DNA from 3 places in the Erwinia sp. TECH1 genome. Region 2 is predicted to be linked to each of the others. Evidence: predicted binding sites of a transcription regulator. Region 2 holds the regulator's gene; each other region holds the start of a gene.
The links. Region 2 encodes sigma-54, which starts transcription at its own class of promoters, with help from an activator protein. Its sites were predicted from a motif close to GTTGGCACANNTTTCGCTNT; they were not measured.

Region 1: ACVWZ0_RS04520 (gamma-glutamyltransferase family protein) is a predicted target of sigma-54. The motif match lies at 2,443-2,462, and genes of this name have one in related genera.
Region 3: glnA (glutamate--ammonia ligase) is a predicted target of sigma-54. The motif match lies at 2,419-2,438, and genes of this name have one in related genera.

What each region holds. Positions count from the first base shown of each region.
Region 1 covers NZ_JBSRZK010000001.1:977,083-984,563, reverse strand. Annotated here, with positions in the region: gene ACVWZ0_RS04535 (amino acid ABC transporter permease) at 1-431, opposite strand, end outside; gene ACVWZ0_RS04530 (transporter substrate-binding domain-containing protein) at 442-1,221, opposite strand; gene hpxU (MurR/RpiR family transcriptional regulator HpxU) at 1,474-2,313, opposite strand; gene ACVWZ0_RS04520 (gamma-glutamyltransferase family protein) at 2,496-4,082, shown strand; gene hpxX (oxalurate catabolism protein HpxX) at 4,095-4,280, shown strand; gene ACVWZ0_RS04510 (AtzE family amidohydrolase) at 4,277-5,677, shown strand; gene hpxZ (oxalurate catabolism protein HpxZ) at 5,674-6,063, shown strand; gene ACVWZ0_RS04500 (aspartate/glutamate racemase family protein) at 6,382-7,089, shown strand; gene puuE (allantoinase PuuE) at 7,153-7,481, opposite strand, start outside.
Region 2 covers NZ_JBSRZK010000001.1:4,243,816-4,251,296, reverse strand. Annotated here, with positions in the region: gene mtgA (monofunctional biosynthetic peptidoglycan transglycosylase) at 1-429, shown strand, start outside; gene npr (PTS phosphocarrier protein NPr) at 704-976, opposite strand; gene rapZ (RNase adapter RapZ) at 973-1,827, opposite strand; gene ptsN (PTS IIA-like nitrogen regulatory protein PtsN) at 1,917-2,399, opposite strand; gene hpf (ribosome hibernation promoting factor) at 2,593-2,880, opposite strand; gene rpoN (RNA polymerase factor sigma-54) at 2,903-4,336, opposite strand; gene lptB (LPS export ABC transporter ATP-binding protein) at 4,385-5,110, opposite strand; gene lptA (lipopolysaccharide ABC transporter substrate-binding protein LptA) at 5,114-5,656, opposite strand; gene lptC (LPS export ABC transporter periplasmic protein LptC) at 5,628-6,200, opposite strand; gene kdsC (3-deoxy-manno-octulosonate-8-phosphatase KdsC) at 6,197-6,760, opposite strand; gene kdsD (arabinose-5-phosphate isomerase KdsD) at 6,774-7,481, opposite strand, start outside.
Region 3 covers NZ_JBSRZK010000001.1:114,213-121,693, forward strand. Annotated here, with positions in the region: gene yihX (glucose-1-phosphatase) at 1-172, opposite strand, end outside; gene typA (ribosome-dependent GTPase TypA) at 327-2,150, opposite strand; gene glnA (glutamate--ammonia ligase) at 2,584-3,993, shown strand; gene glnL (nitrogen regulation protein NR(II)) at 4,214-5,263, shown strand; gene glnG (nitrogen regulation protein NR(I)) at 5,271-6,680, shown strand; gene ACVWZ0_RS00585 (YshB family small membrane protein) at 6,790-6,906, shown strand; gene hemN (oxygen-independent coproporphyrinogen III oxidase) at 6,977-7,481, opposite strand, start outside.

The DNA.
Region 1 (7,481 bases), 3.3 Mb from region 2:
AAAGAAGGTGGCAGAACCACGCGCAGGAAAGTCTGCGACCGCGTCAGGCCCAGCACCCGGCCCGCTTCCCACTGGCCTTTCGGCGTGACCTGGATCCCGGCGCGGATAATTTCCGTGCTGTAGGCGCCCAGGTTGATCAGCATCGCCAGCAGCGCCGCTTCGCCAGCGGTCAGCTTCAGCCCCAGGTTCGGCAGGCCAAACACGATAAAGAACAGCTGCACCACAAACGGCGTGTTACGGATCAGCTCAACGTAGCAGCCCCACAGGCGGCTGAGCGCCGAAGGCCGTCCGCTACGCAGCGCCGCGCCCAGAATACCGAGCGCCACGCCGCCCGCCGTCGCCATCACGGTCAGCTGAATAGTGATCCAGAGTCCGGCCAGCAGCTGCGGCCAGTAAGGCAGCAGCGCCGGAAAGTCGAGTTGCTCCGTCATTGGCCGGCCCTTACGCGCTGAAGTCGGCCGGCAACGGCGCTTTCAGCCACTGCTGCGACAGCCCGTTCAGCGTTTTATCTTTGATCGCCTGTTCGATAAGGCCATCCACCTTCGCCTTCAGCGCCGGTTCGCCTTTGCGCATCCCGATAAAACAGGGCGAATCTTTCAGCATAAACTTAGCCACCGGCGCTTTGTCTGCGTTCTGGCGCGCAATCGCCGCCACCACCAGGTTGCCGGTCGCCACATACTGTACCTGGCCCGACAGGTAGGCCGACAGCGTGGTGTTATTATCCTCATAGCGTTTCAGCTGCGCGTCTTTGGGCGCAATATCGCTTAATGCCATATCCTCCACCGCGCCGCGAGTTACGCCAATCGACTTGCCGCTCAGCCCGGCTGCCGCTTTCAGTTCGGCCTCTTTCGGCCCGAAAACGCCCAGGAAGAAAGGCGCATAGGCGCGGCTGAAGGCGATAACTTTTTCCCGCTCGGGATTTTTACCCAGGCTGGAGATCACCAGATCCACTTTATCCGTCTGTAAATAAGGGACACGGTTGGCGCTGGTGACCGGCACCAGCTGTAACTTAAGTTTCATCTGGCTGGCCAGGTAGCGCGCCATATCGATATCGTAACCCTGCGGCTGTAGCTCGGTGCCGACCGAGCCAAACGGCGGAAAGTCCTGCGGCACGGCGACGCGAAGCACGCCGCGTTTCTCTATATCCTGCAACTGATCCGCTTGTGCGGCCTGGGTGAACAGCAATACTGCGCCCGCGATCGCCAGTAACGTTTTTTTCATTTTCTCTTCCCCGGTTAAGCCAATATGAAACGAAAGATTCCTGAAATAATCATTTGCAACTAATGTGCCAGCCACGGAAAAAGGGATCGCCAGCCGTGGAACAGCACGCAAACAAAGGAAAAAGCGGTTTCAAACCAGCCAGAAAGCAGGAGATAAGGCAGAAAAAGAAGCATGTCAGCAAGTTCAGAAAATGGTTTCCCGATGCCTGCGGCGCTGCCCTGAAATAAAGCAAAGCACCAAAATGGTGCCCTGTCAGCGTTGTTCCAGCTCGTCCAGCTGGCCGTACAGATTAGCGATATGATGGATGCGCTGACGACCTTTACTTAACAGCTCATGCAGCAGCGCATTGGTCAGCAGGTTGATGAGGCTGTTGGCGCAGGCATAGCTGTCGAAAGCGGACACGCTGTCCAGCGGCGCGCAAAGCTGCCATGTCGCCAGCGCCAGGATCGCCTGCGCCTGCGGCTCACAAATCACCAGCGTGGGCACGCCAGCCTGCTGAAGCTGTTGCAGCAGGGGCTTAATGATGCGCGGACGACGGCGAAAGGCAATCACCACCACTACATCGTCCGGCGTCATATCCGGCAGCTCTTCCGCCAGCGTCTGCCCCGGCTGCGGCACGACGGAGACCTCGCCGCGCGCCTGCAACAGCTGCTGCCGAAGGTGCAGCGCCACCGGCCAGGAGTTGCGCATACCGACAATAAAGATGCGCCTGCTGGCGGCCAGTCTTTGCACCACCTCGCCGAACTGCGCGGCGTCCAGCTGGCTTACCCACTGCGTCAGGTTTGCCATCTCTTGCTTGTAGTGGCGCGCCAGCAGCGTGTTGCCCTGCACCGCGTCGCGATTGTCGGTCAGCGGCATGCCGCTTTGGCGCAGCGTACGCAACTCGTCGCGCATATCGCGATATTTCTCATAGCCAAGACGTTTGAATAAGCGACTGACGGTCGCTTTAGAAACGCCGCTGAGCCGCGCCAGCTCTGCGCTGTTATAGCTAATCAAATCGTCAAAATGATCGAAGATGAAATCCGCCGCGCGCTGCTCCTGCGGAGAAAGCTGGGGATAGTGATTTCTCAGGCGCTCATCAAGCTGCTTCATGATATGAACCTTGTAACTTTTGTTTCAGAGAAGATAACGTATACAAATAACGTGCCGGGCGGAAAAGTTCACCTTCATCTTGCAAGCCGGACGCGTTTTTTCACTGCCCTGCCGTTCCGGCTGCAACAAACTGGAACAGCTCTTGCTTCCCTTTCTGCTCCGTCCCTGAAAATGAGAACGTGATGATACAAAGTAATCTCGCTCCGCTTGGCATGGCCGTAACGCCTCATCATCTCGCCAGTGAAAGCGCGCTGGCCATTCTGCGCGAAGGCGGCAACGCTATTGAGGCGATGGTCGCGGCGGCGGCCACGATCGCCGTGGTTTATCCCCATATGAACGGGCTGGGTGGCGACGGCTTCTGGCTGATTATGCCGCCGCAGGGCGATCCCATCGCCATCGACGCCAGCGGCGCGGCCGGATCGCTGGCCGATTTCGCTTTTTATGACGGCGCGGCGGCTATCCCCCATCGCGGGCCAAAATCGGCGCTGACGGTAGCCGGAACGGTCAGCGGCTGGTCAGAAGCGCTGACGATAGCCAACGAGCTTAGCGGTGCCGTGATGCCCGTTTCACGCCTGCTGGCCGATGCGATCCGCTATGCGGCGGACGGCATTCCCGTCACCCAATCGCAGTCGACCGCAACCGCCGGCAAATATCACGAGCTGGCGGCGCAGCCGGGCTTCGCGGCCGCTTTCCTGCCGGATGGCGAGGTGCCGCGCGCCGGCAGCCGCTTTACCCAACCGGCGCTGGCAAACACGCTGGGCATCCTGACGGAACAGGGGCTGGACAGCTTTTATCGCGGCTCGCTGGCTAATCGCCTGGCGGCAGAAATGTCGGCGCTTGGCATGCCGATTACGCTGGAAGATCTTAATAAGCATCGGGCGAAGCGCCGTAAGCCATTAAGCATCCGCCACGAGTACGGCGAGGTCTTTAATATGACGCCGCCGACCCAGGGCCTGGTGTCGCTGGCGATTTTGGGCATCACCAATCATCTGAATATGGCGGAAGCAGACGAGGTGCAGACCGTGCACCGCATCGTGGAGGCGACCAAGCTGGCTTTCGGCCTGCGCGACCGCTATCTCACCGATCCGCTGCATATGCGCGAAGAGATGCAGGCGCTGCTTGATTCCGACCAGCTCGAAACGCTGGCGGGGCAAATCAGCGACAGCCGCGCGGCCGGCTGGGGAACCGGCAAAGGGCCGGGCGATACCGTGTGGATGGGCGTGATGGACAGCAGCGGCCTTGCCGTCTCTTTTATTCAGAGCATCTATCACGAATTCGGCAGCGGCGTGGTGCTGCCCGGCACCGGCATCACCTGGCAAAATCGCGGCGCGGCGTTTAGCCTGGATCCCGAACACCTGCTGGCTTTAGCACCGGGCAAACAGCCTTTTCATACGCTTAATCCCGCCGCCGCACGGCTGAACGATGGCCGCACCATGGTCTACGGCTCGATGGGCGGCGACGGCCAGCCGCAGACTCAGGCCGCCATTTTTACCCGTCACGTGGTGCAGGGAATGCCGCTACAGCAGTGCGTCAGCGCGCCGCGCTGGCTGCTCGGCCGCACCTGGGGCCAGGCTTCCGATTCGCTGAAGCTGGAGGGCCGTTTTTCTGCCGCTACCTTTACCCGCCTGCGCGAGCTGGGGCATGAAGTCGAAGCGCTGGAGGATTTCAGCGAGGCGGTCGGCCACGCAGGCGCGATTGTCCGCCATACCAACGGCATGCTGGAAGGCGCCAGCGATCCCCGCAGCAACGGCAGCGCGGCCGGTTTTTAACAGGAGAACATCATGAACACCGAAATTGACTGGACGGCTTATCTGGCCCACATGGAGCAGGTGCTGGGCGTACCGATGGACGACCGTCGTCGCGCCGAGCTGCTGGTGCAGTTTTCACGTATTGCCGAGATGGCCGCGCCGCTGATGGCGTTCCCGCTGGATGAACGTCAAGAAATCGCAGGAGTATATAAAGCATGACGCTAAGCTCCCTTTCCATTGCCGAACTAAAAAGCGCGCTGCTTAAAGGCGAGCTGAGCGCCAGAGAAATCGCGCAGCAAACGCTGGACGGGATCGAGCGACTGGATCCGACGATCAATGCCTGGACGAGCGTAACGCGGGATCGCATGTTGAGCGAGGCCGATCGTCTCGATCGTCAGCGCAAAGAGGATCGTCCGTTACCCGCGCTGGCGGCCATTCCCTGCGCGGTAAAAAATCTTTTTGACGTTGCGGGCCATACCACGCTGGCGGGTGCCAGCCTGCTCAGCGATCGCCCGGCGGCCAAAAAAGACAGCTGGGCAGTGAGCAAGCTCAGCGAGGCGGGCGCGCTGCTGTCCGGCATGGTGAATATGGACGCCTATGCCTACGGTTTTACCACGGAAAACAGCCATTACGGCGCCACGCGTAACCCTCACGATAGCCAACGTATCGCCGGGGGATCCTCTGGCGGCTCGGCGGCGGCCGTCGCCGCTGGCCTGGTGCATTTTTCACTGGGCTCGGATACCAACGGCTCGATCCGCGTACCGGCTTCGCTGTGCGGCATTTTTGGCCTGAAGCCGACGTTTGGCCGCCTGTCGCGCAGTGGCAGCCAGCCCTTTGTCGCCAGCCTCGATCATATCGGGCCTTTCGCCCGCAGCACCGAAGATCTTGCGTTGGTTTACGATGCGTTACAGGGCCGCGATCCGCAGGATAGCTTTCAGGCGGAAAAAGCGATCCAGCCTGTTCATCGCCTGTTGGAGCAAGGCGCACAGGGCCTGCGGTGCGCCGTGCTGGGCGGCTATTTTCAGACCTGGTGTGATGACGATGCCCGCGCAGCCGTCGCGCAGGCCGCAAAAGCGCTTGATGCGCAGGAAGAGGTGCTGATGCCGGAGGCCGCGCTGGCCCGTACCGCCGCGTTTATCCTGACCGCTGCCGAAGGCGGCAACGCCTGGCTGCCCGCGTTGCGCACGCAGCCGGAGCGTTTTGAGCCGCTGTCGCGCGAGCGCCTGCTGGCCGGTGCGATGACGCCTTCCGCCTGGTACGTGCAGGCGCAGCGCTTCCGCCACTATTTTCGTGAGCGGGTGCTGCCCCTGTTCGGGCAGTTTGACGTGCTGATTGCGCCCGCCACGCCCACCAGCGCCACGCTGATTGGACAGGAAACGATGCATATCAACGGCAGCGATTTGCCCATCCGCGCCAGCATGGGCATGTTGACGCAGCCCATCTCCTTTCTGGGGCTGCCCGTGACGACCGTGCCGCTGCAAACGCCGGGCGGCATGCCGATCGGCCTACAGCTTATCGCCGCGCCGTTTAAAGAAGAAGCCTGCCTGCGCGTGGCATGGACGCTGGAGAAAATGGGCATCGCTAAAGCACCTGTAGCAGGAGGATTGACAGCATGACGGATAAAATTAATCGCCCTTCGGTGCTGGCAGAGGTTACCGACGCTTTTTATCGCTACGAGCAGGCGCTGACCGGCAACGATATCGACGTGCTCGACGAGCTGTTCTGGCATGACGAGCGCACCGTGCGGCTGGGCGCCGGGGAAAATTTGTACGGGATTGAGGCAATCCGCGCTTTCCGCGCCGCGCGTCCTGCACAGGGCCTGGCTCGTCAGCTGCGTAATACGGTAATCACCACGTTTGGCGATGATTACGCGGTATGCAGCACGGAGTTTACCCGTGAGGGAACGGAAAAGATTGGTCGTCAGCAGCAGACATGGGTGAAGCTGCCGCAAGGCTGGCGGATTGTCGCCGCGCAGGTCAGCCTGATAACGTGCGGCGAATAATGCCGTTTCACCAGGAGTGAATCCGCAGACCCGGCAGAAGTCCGATCGGCTATTTTTTAGCCTGAAAATGCTTTTACCAGGGCCAGGCTCTTTTCTGTCACCTGTTTGCGGGAGAGAGCCAGGCCTTAAGGTCGTTTAATCCGTAACCGGATAGCGCATTAAAAAATGGACCGCATCAGTTTATTTAAGCGCTTAATTATCAACCAGTATCTATCGGTTTACCGCCGTCCTTATCTCTGTTGAGCTGTTAATAATTTCTTTTTTACTGCTGGCGCTATGTATGATGAATTTTGTCCGTTATCAAAGGGAGAGAGCGTAATGCCTTACAGTCTAGGGGTGCTGGCCGGTATGGGGCCGCGCTCCACCGCGCCTTTTATCGATATGTTGGTGGATGAGTGCCAAAAGCAATACGGGGCCAGGTTCGATATCGACTATCCCAAAATGCATATTATTTCCTTGCCGACGCCTTTTTTCCCTGACCGGGCGGTTGAAGATGCCGCAATGTCAGCGGCACTGCGCGATGGCATTAGCGATCTGGTAAAAATCGGGGTCAATTTGATCGTGGTGCCCTGCAATGTAGCCCATTGCTACTTTGCTGAAATGCAGGAGGCCAGCGCTGGCATTCCTGTCCTGCATATTGCCGACTGCGCGCTTGAACGCCTTGCCGCAGCGGAGAACATCGCCGTGATTGCTACTGAGGCTACGCTTGATGCGGGTTTTTATCAGCAGCGTCTGCATCTGACAGGAAAGCGCTGTGTCTCTTCTGAGCCATTACGTGCGAGCACAACGCGTTTGATAGCGCTGATTAAACAAAACGGATTTACCGATCCTGAAGTGATAACGCAGTGGCGGGCGCTGATTTCTCTGGCGCAGGAAGCTGGCGCCCAGGCGCTGCTTATTGCCTGTACGGACATCAGCCCCTTACTTAAAAGCCATCCTCAGCAGTTGCTGCCGATTGTTGATACGGCAGCAAGCCTGGCTGAAGCTGCTATTCGTGGCTTTGCCAGCTCAAGGTCGACCCGCTAGCCAATTTTGCCTCTGCTGGCGATCCTGTCAGGATGGCACTTCATGCCTTCCTGACAGGTTTACTTACGCCTCCGGCGCCGGGTGCGTCTTTATCCAGTGGTCGGCAATCTGCTGGCGCGTGCAGATCCAGACCTTATCATGCTGCTGTACATGATCCAGAAAGCGCTGCAATGCGCGGAAGCGGCCAGGCCTGCCCAGCAAACGGCAGTGCATGCCGATGGAAAGCATTTTCGGCGCGGTTTCACCCTCTTCATACAGCACGTCAAAGCTGTCTTTCAGATAGGTGTAAAACTGCTCCGCCGTGTTAAAGCCCTGCGGCGTGGCGAAACGCATGTCGTTGGTTTCCAGCGTATAAGGTACGATCAGGTGCGGCTTGACCGTCCCGTCCTGAC
Region 2 (7,481 bases):
GCGATCCAATCGGTGCTGGATGGTGAAGAGACCCGCATGCGCGGCGCTTCTACGCTATCGCAGCAGACCGCAAAGAACGTTTTTTTATGGGACGGGCGCAGCTGGATACGTAAGGGACTGGAAGCGGGCCTGACGGTTGCGATCGAAACCGTGTGGACAAAACGGCGCATTTTGACGGTCTATCTGAACGTAGCGGAGTTCGGCGAGGGCGTATTTGGCGTGGAAGCGGCATCGCAACGCTATTTTCATAAGCCCGCCAGTCGCCTGACAATGGCGGAAGCGGCATTGCTGGCGGCCGTGTTGCCGAACCCGATCCGTTTTCGCGCCGACGCGCCGTCAGCCTATGTGCGCCAGCGGCAGCAGTGGATCTTACGCCAGATGCGCCAGCTGGGCGGAGAAGGCTTTCTGAACGCGCATAAGCTACGCTGACAGAAAGGTAGCCTGAAAGAAATAACCATGCTCAGAGGCGCATAAGTGTGTGCAGAGCATCACGAGCAAGGACAGTGCTCAGGGGCGTAATAAGCCACGCCGAGAGGAAAAGGTACGCTGTGGAGAAAGCACCGTGCTCAGAGGTGCATAAGTGTGTGCAGAGCATCACGAGCAAGGACAGCGCTCAGGGGCGTAATAAGCGCCGCCGAGAGGAACGGTACGCTTGAGGGTCAAGAACCGCGCTCAGGGGCGCTGAGCGCGTCTGAGCGGCTGATTAATCCTCGTCGAAGCCAGCGTTAAAGAGTTCGATCACCGCCGCCAGCGCTTTTTCTTCTTCCGGCCCGCTGGCTTCAATCTCAATCTGTCCGCCTTTCGCCGAATCCAGCATCAGCAGTGCAATAACGCTGCTGGCTTCCGCTTCCGTGCCGCTCTCGTTGCGCAGCAGCACCTCGGCATCAAAGCTTTGCACCAGTTCAAACAGCTTCATCGCCGGTCTGGCGTGCATACCCAGCTTGTTTTTGATCTCAACCACTTGTTTGACGGTCATGATTTGCGCTTTTCCAGAGTACGATGACGGGACTGCACGTTCTTGCCGCGCGAGCGGAAATAGTCAGCGAGTTGTTCGGCAATATAAACCGAGCGATGCTTGCCGCCGGTACAGCCAATCGCCACGGTAAGATAGCTGCGGTTGTTGGTTTCCAGCATCGGTAGCCAGAGTTCAAGATAGCTGCGCGTCTGATAGATAAAATTGTGCACTTCGGTATGACGATCCAGGAAAGCGGCCACCGGACGATCCAGCCCCGTCATCGGCCGCAGTTTCGGATCCCAGTGCGGGTTCGGCAGAAAGCGGACGTCGAACACGTAATCGGCATCGATCGGAATACCGTGCTTGAAGCCGAAGGATTCAAACACCATCGTCAGTTCACGTTCCCGCTTGCCTAACAGGCGCGTGCGCAGCATTTCGGCCAGCTCGTGCACCGACATCTCCGAGGTATCGACGATCAGATCCGCACGCGAGCGCAGCGGCTCCAGCAGATCGCTCTCTTCATCGATGGCGCTTTCCAGCGAAAGATTTTTACTGGAAAGCGGATGCAGGCGTCGGGTATCGCTGTAGCGCCGGATCAGCGTATTGCGATCGGCATCCAGGAACAGCAGCTGCGGCGAAAAGCTGTCGGGCAGGCCGGTCAGCGCTTTCTCAAAGATCTCCGGCGACTCTGGCATATTGCGCACGTCAATACTGACGGCCGCCGAGATGTTACGATCCGCCAGTGACCTGGCCAGCTCCGGCAGCAGCACCACGGGCAGATTATCCACGCAGTAGAAGCCCATATCCTCCAGCGCCCTCAACGCGACGGACTTACCGGAACCAGAACGCCCGCTGACGATCATCAGCACCATGACTTATTCTCCTGATTTGAAGCCTTTCCAAAGGGACGGGGAACTTCCCTGTGCATACGCTCGGGCCGACAGACCGGCCCACTAAAGGCTTAAGAGGCGGCTTGTGGTTCCTCTGCCATGATAGCAAACAGCTCTTCATCGCTTTGCGCAGCGCGCAGTCGGCGGCAGACCGTTTTATCGGCCAGACGTTTTGCGACCAGCGAGAGCGTGTGCAGATGCGTTTTACACTGATCGGCAGGCACCAGCAGGGCGAAAAGCAGATCGACCGGTTGATTATCGATAGCGTCGAAGGCTACCGGCTGATCGAGACGGATAAACACGCCTACCGCGCGCAGCGTATCTTCCACCAGCTTGCCGTGTGGGATCGCGATGCCGTTACCTATGCCGGTACTGCCCATACGTTCACGCGTCAGGATCGCTTCAAAGATCGTCTGATGCGGCAGATTAAGCTGTTTGGCCGCCAGCTCGCTGATAATCTCCAGCGCCCGCTTTTTGCTCTGGCAGTGCACGCCGTTGCGGGTACAGGAAAGGCTCAGGACCGAGCTCAGTTCCAGTGTCAGGTCATTGTTCATCATAGGTTCACTTAGGTATTCACTTCCGCCTGGCAAAACGGCGCTGCCCGATCGTTCGGCAGGCCATCAGTCGAATGCATTATGCCCGTTGATTAACGGCCCGCCTTCTGCAATCAGAAGACGAGCCGGTTAGTTTACACCACATTCTTATCAGATAAGGGTGGCGAAAAAATAATCAATGCTGCAAGGGTAATTAATGCTGCTTCAGCTTGTCTTTATGTTTATTCAGCTGGCGTGTCAGCTTGTCAATCAGGCCGTCAATCGCCGCATACATATCTTTTTCTTCCGAGGTGGCGTGCAACTCACCACCGCTGACGTGCAGCGTCGCATCGGCGACCTGCGTCACCTTTTCCACCTTCAACACAATATAAACCTGCCCGATACGGTCAGTGTATTGCTCCAGCTTGGCGAATTTAGCCACCACGAATTCACGTAAAGGCTCGGTAATTTCAACATTCTGCCCGGTAATATTGAGTTGCATAAGCTCTTCCTTATCTGTTCGTTCAGACCAGCTGCTTGCGCTGATTTGAGGGCGGGATGGATAAAGACTCTCGGTACTTCGCGACGGTGCGGCGGGCCACGATGATCCCCTGGTCGGAGAGCAGGGTGGTCAGCTTGCTATCGCTAAGAGGCTTGGCGGGATTCTCCGCCGAGATCAATTTCTTCACCAGCGCGCGAATGGCCGTGGAAGAGGCTTCGCCGCCGCTTTCGGTGTTCACGTGACTGGAGAAGAAATATTTCAGTTCAAAAATACCGCGTGGGCTGTGCAGGTATTTTTGCGTGGTAACGCGTGAAATCGTCGATTCGTGCATCTCTACGGCGGAGGCGATATCCGCCAGCACCATAGGACGCATAAATTCTTCACCCTGCTCGAAGAAAGCCTGCTGCTGGTCGACGATGCAGCGCGTGACCTTCAGTAGCGTATCGTTGCGGCTCTCCAGACTTTTTATCAGCCAGCGGGCTTCCTGCAAATTGCTGCGAATAAACTGGCTGTCGCTGTCGCTGCGAGAGCTGCCGCCCAGCGAAGCATAGTGCTGGTTAATCTTCAGGCGCGGCACGCTGTCGGCATTCAGTTCCACCACCCAGCGGGCGCCGATTTTACGCACCAGCACGTCCGGGATGACATATTCCGGTTCGCTGGTATTAATCGACTGGCCGGGACGCGGGTCAAGCGACTGGATCAGCTGCATGGCGTTTTTCAGCACGTCCTCTTTCAGCCGCGTGACGCGCATCAGGCTGCGGAAGTCGTGGTTAGCCAGCAGATCCAGATGGTCGCTGACAATAAGCCTGGCCTCTTTCAGCCAGGGCGTGTCATCCACGAACTGCGACAGCTGCACCAGCAGGCAGTCGCGCAGATCGCGTGCGCAGACGCCGATCGGATCGAACCGCTGAACGCGCTTCAGTACCGCTTCGACTTCTTCCGCAGAAAGCTCTTCGTTGCCGATACTCTCCTGGATCTCCTGAAGAGAAACGGTCAGATAGCCGGTCGGATCCACGGCGTCGACAATGGCGGTGGCGATGGCGCGATCGGTATCGGTAAAAGGCGTCAGCTCTACCTGCCACATCAGGTAGTCCTGCAACGACTGGGTGGTTTCGCCCTGATAAACAGGCAGCTCGTCGTCGTGGTAGTCGGTGCCGGTGCCCGACGGCGTGCCGGCGGTGTAGATTTCGTCCCAGGTGGCGTCGAGCGGCAGCTCTTCCGGCATATCTTTTTGTTCCAGCGCCTCGCGGGTATCCAGCGCCTCTTTTTCCTGATATTCGCGGCTGTCGACTTCTTCGTGAAGATCGGTTTGTTCAAGCAGCGGGTTGCTTTCCAGCGCCAACTGAATTTCCTGCTGGAGTTCAAGCGTAGAGAGTTGCAGCAGACGTATCGCCTGCTGCAGTTGTGGCGTCATGGCAAGCTGTTGGCTAAGCCTGAGCTGCAAACCTTGCTTCATATTCAGGATACTTATTCCTTAAAAATCTTGACCGGTCTGAACACCTTATCAGAGTCTGAACTCTTCGCCCAAATAGACGCGCTTAACTTGTTCATCCTGGAGGATTTGCTCAGGCGAGCCGTGAGCGATCAGGTGTCCCTGACTGACGATATAGGCTCGTTCGCAGACGGCCAGCGTTTCACGGACGTTGTGATCGGTGATCAGCACGCCCAGGCCGCTGTCGCGCAGGTGTTCGATAATCTTTTTGATATCGATAACCGAAATCGGATCGACGCCTGCGAAAGGCTCATCCAGCAGGATGAATTTAGGGTTCGCCGCCAGCGCGCGGGCGATCTCTACGCGACGGCGTTCACCGCCGGAAAGCGCCTGACCCATGCTGTCGCGCAGGTGCGCGATATGGAACTCCTCCATCAGCTCGTTGGCGCGATCGGTTCGCTGTTCCGCCGTTAAATCTTCACGGATTTGCAGCACCGCCATCAGGTTGTCGTACACGCTCAGGCGGCGGAAAATAGAGGCTTCCTGCGGCAGATAGCCGATGCCCCGACGCGCGCGCGCGTGCAGCGGCAGAATACTGATATCTTCATCGTCGATAACGATGCGGCCCGCGTCGCGCGGCACAATGCCCACCACCATATAAAACGTGGTGGTCTTACCGGCGCCGTTCGGGCCCAGCAGGCCGACGATCTCACCGGATTTTACCTCCAGGCTGACATCTTCCACCACGCGTCGGCCTTTGTAGGCCTTCGCCAGATTTTGCGCAATTAAAGTCGCCATGGCTTAGTTACTCTTCTTGGGGGAGGAGGCGTTTTTATCCTGCAGCTGCGAAGGCACCAGCACGGTAGTGACGCGCTTGCCGGTATTGCCGTAGGCCTGCATTTTCTGCTCTTTCACCAGATAGGTGATGCGATCGCCTTTGACGTTGCTGTCCAGCTGCTCCAGATAAGCGCTGCCCGTCAGCTCGACGAAATCCTTCGCCAGCTCGTAGTGCATTTTCTGCGCATGGCCTTTAACGGGCTTGCCGTTGTCCTGCATCTGATAAAACGTTGCCGGATTGCCCCAGGCATCCACGATGGTTTTGTTGCTGTCGCCGTTCGGACGCGTGACCACAACCTTATCCGCGGTGATTTTGATCGAGCCCTGGGTCACGATGACGTTGCCGGTAAAGGTCGCCACGTTGCCCTGCATATCCAGCGCCTGATTTTCGGAGTCCACGTTGACCGGCTTATCCGAATCGCCCGTCAGGGCAAGAGCGGGCAGGCTGGCAGTCAGCAGCAGGCCGAGCGTCAAAAACTTAAGGTTGGTTCGCATTCTGAATTTCATAGGAGGTTTTGACCTTTTCAATCAACTCGGCGGTTTTCTTCCGTAAATTGCCACGCATCTTCATGCCGCTAGAGCTGAAGCTGTTGCCGTATAAGGTTACCCGATCTTCTGAGGTAACGTCCTGCGTGACAAGGTTCACTACGGCGTTATCGGTTTTAATTCGTTGTAGCTGGGCGTCCTGGGCCAGACTGTTGACCTCGACGTGGCCGTAAAGATAGAGCATACGGTCATTGGTTAGTTTGGCCTTGTCTGCCCGTACCGACCAGGTGGGCACTTTGTTTTCGTCATAGGTGGTCATGACCGGATTATCGAACCAGCTTACCGCGTCGGCGGAAAAGTAGGTTACTTTCTCGGACACCAGCTTGTAGCTCAGTCCACCTTCCGGGTTATACACCACCGTATTGGACGACTGGCTCGTATAGGTCGGCTCCAGCGCGTTGCTGGCCGCGGGCGCAGGCTTATCCGTATCGGCCAGGTTCCAGCCAATCAGCACGATCGCTACCAGCGCCAGCAGGAGCGTAATCCAACGCCTTGTTTTACTCATACAGACTGCCCTTTGGCCTTATCAAACTTATCCTGCGCGATTAGGATCAGATCGCAAATTTCACGTACGGCGCCGCGTCCGCCCGCGAGGCGGGTAACGTAGTCGGCACGAGGAAGCAGCACGGGATGCGCATCGGCTACGGTCACGCTCAGGCCGACTTCCGCCATTACCGGCCAGTCAATCAGGTCATCGCCAATGTAGGCGACCTGCTCCGGCATCAGCGACAGTTTATCCAGAAGTTCACGGAAGGCCAAAAGCTTATCCGACTGGCCCTGGTAAAGATGCGTAATGCCCAGCGTGGCGCAGCGATCTTCCAGCAGCTTTGCCTTGCGACCGGTGATAATAGCGACTTCCACGTCCGAGGTCAGCAGGCAGCGAATGCCGTAGCCGTCCCGCACGTTGAAGGCTTTTAGCTCCTCGCCGTTATTGCCCTGGTAAATCACACCGTCGGACATCACGCCATCTACGTCACAAATCAACAGCTTAATTTCACGCGCGCGCGCCATCACGGTCTCGCTCACGTCGCCATAACAGGTACTTATCCAGCTTGCGCCAGCCATTTTTTATTCCTTGTTAAACCACGCCAGCACGCAGCATGTCGTGCATATGCACTACGCCAAGCAGCCGATCGCCGTCGGCTACCATTAAAACGGTAATATTACGGCTCTGCATCAGATTCAGGGCATCGACCGCCAGCGTATGGGGCCGCACCCGTACGCCGCCCGAGGTCATAACGCTGGCGATACTGGCATGTTGAATATCAATGCCCATATCAAAGACGCGTCGCAGATCGCCATCGGTGAAAATCCCTTCGATCTTCATCAAATCGTCACAGATTACCGTCATACCTAAATTCTTACGGGTGATTTCCAGCAGGGCGTCACGCAGCGAGGCGTCACGGCCGACGCGAGGAATTTCATCGCCGCTATGCATAATATCGTCAACGGTCAGCAGCAGCTTGCGGCCCAGTGCGCCACCCGGATGGGAGAGGGCGAAATCCTCAGCCGTAAAGCCGCGCGCCTTCAGCAGCGCTACCGCCAGCGCGTCGCCCATCACCAGCGTTGCCGTGGTGCTGGTGGTCGGCGCCAGCCCCAGCGGACAGGCTTCCTGCGGTACTTTAACACAGAGATGGATATCTGCCGCGCGGCCCATCGCGCTGTCGGGACGGCCGGTCATACAGATAAGCGAGACGCGCAGCCGCTTCAGCACCGGGATCAGCGCCAGGATCTCGGAGGATTCGCCGGAGTTGGAAATGGCGATAACAATATCGCCCGAGCTGAC
Region 3 (7,481 bases), 4.1 Mb from region 2:
CAAAATCCTCGTCGCTGATTTCTCCTCGTTCATGACGATGAAAGCTTTCTCCCATCGTAAAACGGCTTTGCAGCGTGGCCAAAGGCACGCGTCCCAGATCGCTCCAGACGCCCAGAACCCGGTTGAAATCAATATCAACAATGACGTTACCTAAATCAAAGATATACAGCATGGCCATCTCCATTTGTTCCGGTAAGGTATTCACTCTAGCGGTAAAAAGAGAAGCTGAACAGGGCAGGATTTTGAAATCTGGAAGGAAGGTTCCACAGGCGAAAAAAAACAGGGCCGGAAAGATCCGGCCCTGTATTACAGCTTAAAAAAAGCGATTAAGCTTCTTTGCTGCCGCGTGATGCGCGTTTACGATCGTTTTCAGTCAGGTGACGTTTACGGATACGTACGGACAGCGGAGTCACTTCCACCAGCTCGTCGTCATCGATAAATTCAATCGCCTGCTCAAGCGTCATCTTGATAGCCGGCACCAGCGTGGTCGCTTCGTCAGTACCGGAAGCACGCATGTTGGTCAGCTTCTTACCGGTCAGACAGTTCACGGTCAGGTCGTTAGAACGGCTATGAATACCGATAATCTGGCCTTCATAAACTTCTGCGCCGTGACCCAGGAACAGCTTACCGCGATCCTGCAGGCTGAACAGGGCGAAAGCTACCGCTTTACCCTGGCCGTTAGAGATCAGCACGCCGTTCTGGCGCTGGCCCACTTCGCCCGGACGAATGTCGTCGTAGTGGCTGAAGGTGGAGTACAGCAGGCCGGTACCGGAAGTCATGGTCATGAATTCGTTACGGAAGCCGATCAGGCCACGGCTTGGGATCACGTAGTCAAGACGTACGCGGCCTTTGCCATCCGGATCCATGTTTTTCATGTCCGCTTTACGTTCGCCCATCGCCTGCATCACAGAGCCCTGATGCTGCTCTTCGATATCCAGGGTGACGTTCTCGAACGGCTCCTGCTTACGACCGTCAATTTCGCGGAAGATAACTTTTGGACGGGATACCGCCAGCTCAAAGCCTTCACGACGCATGTTTTCGATCAGTACGGACAGGTGCAGTTCACCACGGCCGGAAACGCGGAATGCATCGGCGTCTTCGGTCTCTTCCACGCGCAGCGCAACGTTGTGCACCAGCTCTTTACGCAGACGATCCAGGATCTGACGAGAAGTAACGAACTTACCTTCTTTACCGCAGAACGGCGAGGTGTTGACGTTAAAGAACATGGTAACGGTCGGCTCATCAACGCTCAGCGCCGGCAGCGCTTCCACATTCTGTGGGTCACAGATGGTGTCGGAGATGTTCAGCTCGCCCAGACCGGTGATAGCGATGATATCGCCCGCTTCCGCTTCGGTCGCGTCGATACGCTCCAGACCCAGGTGAGTCAGCACCTTGCCGACTTTACCGTTACGGGTTTTGCCTTCGCTATCGACGATGGTGACCTGCTGGTTCGGCTTCACTTTGCCGCGCTTGATGCGGCCGATGCCGATAACGCCAACATAGTTGTTGTAGTCCAGCTGCGAGATCTGCATCTGGAACGGCGCTTCCATTTCTACCTGTGGAGGAGAAACGTGCTGCACGATGGCTTCATACAGCGGGGTCATGTCTTCTGCCATGTCGCTGTGGTCAAGACCAGCAATACCGTTCAGAGCAGAAGCGTAGATAACCGGGAAGTCGAGCTGTTCGTCGGTCGCGTCCAGGTTAACGAACAGGTCAAAGACCTGATCCACAACCCAGTCAGGACGTGCGCCAGGGCGGTCAACCTTGTTGATGACCACGATCGGCTTCAGACCATTAGCAAACGCTTTTTTGGTCACGAAGCGGGTTTGCGGCATAGGGCCATCCATTGCATCCACAACCAGCAGCACCGAGTCGACCATAGACATCACACGCTCTACCTCGCCGCCGAAGTCGGCGTGTCCCGGGGTATCCACGATGTTGATACGGTAGTCGTTCCATTTAATGGCGGTGTTTTTTGCGAGGATGGTAATCCCACGCTCTTTCTCCAAATCGTTGGAGTCCATTACGCGTTCGGTCGCTTCGGTGCGGGCGTCAAAGGTCCCGGACTGCTGCAGCAACTTATCAACCAGGGTAGTTTTACCATGGTCAACGTGGGCAATAATGGCGATGTTACGCAAATTTTCGATCACAGCTTTGCCTCAGGCATTAGAAATAGCGCGCTATTGTACACGGATTAATCGAAGAGCTGAACAGGATCACAGTTTTCAATTAAAGATAACTTTCGGGATTGCTTTCGGGGCCGTTTCCGGTGCAAAAAACACCCTTTATCAGAAAAATGCACTATTATTGTGCACTGACCGCACGCAAAAGCACCATAATGGTGCGCGACTTCCATCATGGTGCAGCTCCCGTTTCACGAGAGGGCGCATCATAGCGCTTTTTTCATCAATTAAGAAAGTTGGCATAGTTTTCGCTTTAATTATAACAAGCGAAAGAGGCCAGTTTCCACAACGGTTGCTAAGCAGTCAGAGAACATAATTATCGGTCGGCTGGGCGAGATAAGCAAAGCGCACCGCGAAAGTTCTCTAACCGACGACCATGACAAATCCAGGAGAGTTAAGTATGTCCGCTGAACACGTTCTGTCGATGATGAACGAGCATGAAGTCAAATTTGTTGACCTGCGCTTCACTGACACCAAAGGTAAAGAGCAGCACGTTACCATTCCTGCTCACCAGGTTAACGCTGACTTCTTCGAAGAAGGCAAAATGTTTGACGGCTCCTCCATCGGCGGCTGGAAAGGCATTAACGAATCCGACATGGTGCTGATGCCGGACGCGACCACCGCGGTCCTGGATCCTTTCTTTGAAGACTCTACGCTTATCATTCGTTGTGACATCCTTGAGCCAGGCACCATGCAGGGCTACGATCGCGACCCACGTTCTATCGCCAAGCGCGCCGAAGATTTCCTGCGTTCTTCCGGCATTGCGGACACCGTGCTGTTTGGCCCGGAGCCAGAATTCTTCCTGTTTGACGATGTGCGTTTCGGCGCGACCACCTCTGGCTCTCACGTGGCTATCGATGATATCGAAGCGGCATGGAACACCGGCAAAGAATATGAAGGCGGCAACAAAGGCCACCGTCCGGGCCTGAAAGGCGGCTATTTCCCGGTGCCACCGGTCGACTCTTCACAGGACATCCGTTCTGCTATGTGTCTGACCATGGAGCAGATGGGTCTGGTTGTTGAAGCTCATCACCACGAAGTGGCGACCGCAGGTCAGAACGAAGTGGCCACCCGCTTCAACACCATGACCAAAAAAGCCGACGAAATTCAGATCTACAAATATGTCGTGCACAATGTGGCGCACGCTTTCGGCAAAACCGCGACCTTTATGCCAAAACCAATTTTTGGCGATAACGGTTCCGGTATGCACTGCCATATGTCCCTGTCCAAAGGCGGCACCAACCTGTTCGCTGGCGACAAATACGGCGGCCTGTCTGAAATGGCCCTGTTCTACATCGGCGGTGTGATCAAGCACGCTAAAGCGATCAACGCGCTGTCTAACCCGACTACCAACTCCTACAAGCGTCTGGTTCCGGGTTACGAAGCGCCGGTTATGCTGGCCTACTCTGCCCGTAACCGTTCCGCCTCTATCCGTATTCCAGTGGTTGCCAGCCCGAAAGCGCGCCGTATTGAAGCCCGCTTCCCGGATCCAGCCGCTAACCCATATCTGTGCTTCGCCGCGCTGCTGATGGCTGGCCTGGACGGCATCATCAACAAGATCCATCCTGGCGACGCGATGGACAAAAACCTGTACGACCTGCCGCCGGAAGAAGAAGCTGAAATTCCAAAAGTAGCCGGCTCGCTGGAAGAGGCGCTGAACGCGCTGAACGAAGACCGTGAGTTCCTGACTCGTGGCGGCGTGTTCACCGACGACACCATCGATGCGTACATCGACCTGCGCAAGGCTGAAATGGATCGCGTTCGCATGACGCCGCACCCGGTTGAGTTCGAACTGTACTACAGCGTCTGATTTCTGACTCCGGCGACTCGTCGCGTTAAAGCGGCTACGGCAGGCTCAGTGATTCGGGTGAACACGGGCCGCAGCGTAACGAACGCCGGAGATAGTGTTGCCGTGGAAATTTTCAGCCCATCTCCGGATGGGCTTTTTTCGCCGTGAGCGCCACGCGCAGAGAGACGAATTTCAGGTTCCATGACTATAATGCACTAAAATGGTGCAGGAGAACGCTGTTATGGCAACAGGCACGCAGCCCGATGCCGGGCAGATCCTCAACTCGCTGATTAACAGCATACTGCTGGTCGACAGCGAACTGGTGGTGCATTACGCCAATCCCGCCGCTCAGCAACTGCTGGCGCAAAGCTCCCGCAAGCTCTTTGGCACGCCGCTGCCGGATTTGATGGGCTATTTTTCCCTGAACATCGGGGTGATGCGCGAGAGTCTGAATGCCGGTCAGGGGTTTACCGACAGCGAGGTTACGCTGGTCGTCGACAGTCGCGCGCATATTATGTCTTTAACGGCGCAGCTGCTGCCGGACGGGCTAATCCTGCTGGAAATGGCGCCGATGGACAATCAGCGTCGCCTCAGTCAGGAACAGCTTCAGCATGCTCAACAGGTCGCCGCACGGGATTTAGTTCGCGGGCTGGCGCATGAAATTAAAAATCCGTTAGGGGGATTACGCGGCGCGGCGCAGCTGTTGGCAAAAGCCCTGCCTGACCCGGCCTTAACGGAATATACCAAAGTCATTATCGAACAGGCCGATCGCCTGCGTAACCTGGTGGATCGCCTGCTTGGCCCGCAGCAGCCGGGCATGCACGTTACGCAAAGCATCCATCAGGTCGCCGAGCGCGTGGTTAACCTGGTCTCAATGGAGCTGCCCGATAACGTTACGCTGATCAGAGATTACGACCCCAGCCTGCCGGAGCTGCCGCATGACCCGGATCAAATCGAACAGGTGCTGCTAAACGTGGTGCGTAACGCGCTACAGGCGCTGGGAGAAAAAGGCGGTGCCATTACGCTGCGCACCCGCACCGCATTTCAGCTAACGCTGCACGGCGTCCGCTATCGCCTGGTGGCCCGTATCGATATTGAAGATAACGGCCCCGGCATTCCGGCTCAGCTACAGGACACGCTGTTTTACCCGATGGTGAGCGGCCGCGAAGGCGGCACCGGTTTAGGCCTGTCGATCGCCCGCAGCCTGATCGATCAGCATTCGGGAAAAATAGAATTTAACAGTTGGCCTGGCCACACCGAATTTTCCGTTTATTTGCCTATTCGCCAGTGAGGTTTCTATGCAACGAGGGATAGTCTGGATCGTCGATGACGATAGCTCCATCCGCTGGGTGCTTGAACGCGCGCTTACTGGAGCCGGTTTAAACTGCGCCACGTTTGACAGCGCGAGCGAGGTGCTGGACGCGCTTGCCACCAAAACTCCGGACGTTTTGCTTTCCGATATTCGTATGCCCGGCATGGACGGACTGGCGTTACTGAAACAAATTAAGCAACGTCATCCGATGCTGCCGGTAATTATTATGACCGCACACTCCGATCTGGATGCGGCCGTCAGCGCCTATCAGCAAGGCGCATTCGATTACCTGCCAAAACCCTTTGATATCGATGAAGCCGTGGCGTTAGTGGAACGCGCGATCAGCCACTATCAGGAGCAGCAGCAGCCGCGCAACCAGCCGGTCAGCGGCCCGACTACCGATATCATCGGCGAAGCGCCGGCGATGCAGGACGTGTTTCGTATTATCGGCCGCCTCTCGCGTTCTTCAATCAGCGTATTGATCAACGGCGAGTCGGGCACGGGCAAAGAGCTGGTGGCGCACGCGCTGCATCGCCACAGCCCGCGCGCGAAGGCGCCTTTTATCGCGCTGAATATGGCGGCTATCCCGAAGGATCTGATTGAGTCGGAGCTTTTCGGCCATGAGAAAGGCGCATTTACCGGCGCTAATCAAATCCGTCAGGGACGTTTCGAACAGGCCGACGGCGGCACGCTGTTTCTGGATGAAATTGGCGATATGCCGCTGGACGTGCAGACTCGTTTATTACGCGTGCTGGCCGACGGCCAGTTTTATCGCGTCGGCGGCTATGCGCCGGTCAAAGTCGACGTCAGGATCATCGCCGCCACGCACCAGAACCTGGAGCTGCGGGTACAGGAAGGTAAATTCCGCGAGGATCTGTTTCACCGCCTGAACGTTATCCGCGTGCATCTGCCGCCGCTGCGGGAGCGTCGTGAGGATATCCCTCGTCTGGCGCGCTATTTCCTTCAGGTCGCGGCACGCGAGCTGGGCGTCGAGGCAAAAATTCTGCATCCCGAAACCGAAACGGCGCTGACCCGCCTGCACTGGTCAGGCAACGTGCGCCAGCTGGAAAATACCTGCCGCTGGCTGACGGTGATGGCCGCCGGCCAGGAAGTGCTGATCCAGGATTTGCCGCCGGAGCTGTTTGAAACCGCCACGCCGGACAATCCCGTGCAGTCACTGCCCGACAGCTGGGCGACGCTGCTGGCGCAGTGGGCCGATCGCGCGCTGCGTTCCGGTCATCAAAACTTGTTATCGGAAGCACAGCCAGAGATGGAGCGCACGCTGCTGACTACCGCGCTGCGTCATACACAAGGCCACAAGCAGGAAGCGGCGCGACTGTTGGGATGGGGGCGAAACACGCTGACCCGCAAGCTGAAAGAGCTGGGTATGGAGTAAAGCAGAAGAAGCATAAAAAAACGTCGATTCGCGCATTTTTTATGCTTTTGCGACTTTACACATCGGTATCAGTCAGTATCATTCTGAACCGTTATCGGGGAGGAAGATAATGCTGGAATCGTTAATTCATGTGGTGACGCACTACGCGCAGACGGGTGCCGCGCATCTGCCGCAAACGGCTATGGCCGCCGTGCTGTGCGCAGCGATGCTGAAATTTCCAGGCTGAGGCGCCAAAAATTTCAGCACTAAAAAGCCGGGAACGTTTTTGTTTCCGGCTTTTTTATGCTCGCCTCTTTTCAGATCACCCGCGAGAACTGCTGTAGGCGCGTTTGCTGGCGTAGATAGCGGTCAAAGCACATGCAGATATTCCTGACCAGCAGGCGCCCCTTAGAAGTGACCTGAAGGCCTTTCTCGCTGCGCTCCACCAGCCCGTCTGCAATCAGCGGCTCAAGCAGCGCCAGATCCTCCGCAAAATAGTCGGTAAAGGTGACGCCGTGCGAGGTAAAAGCGGCGAAATCCAGCGAGAAATTACACATCAGCGTTTTAATCACCTCGCGGCGCAGGATATCGTCGCCCGACAGCTCTACGCCGCGCCAGAGCGCCGTACCCTGCTTAGCCACGGCGTCATACCACTCTTTTAGCCCTTTCTGGTTTTGCGCATAGCCGCCGCCGATCATACTGATGGCGGAGACGCCCAGGCCCAGCAGATCGTTGTCTCCCTGCGTGGTATACCCCTGGAAGTTGCGATGCAGCTTGCCTTCCCGCTGGGCAACGGCCAGCTCGTCCTCCGGTCTGGCAAAG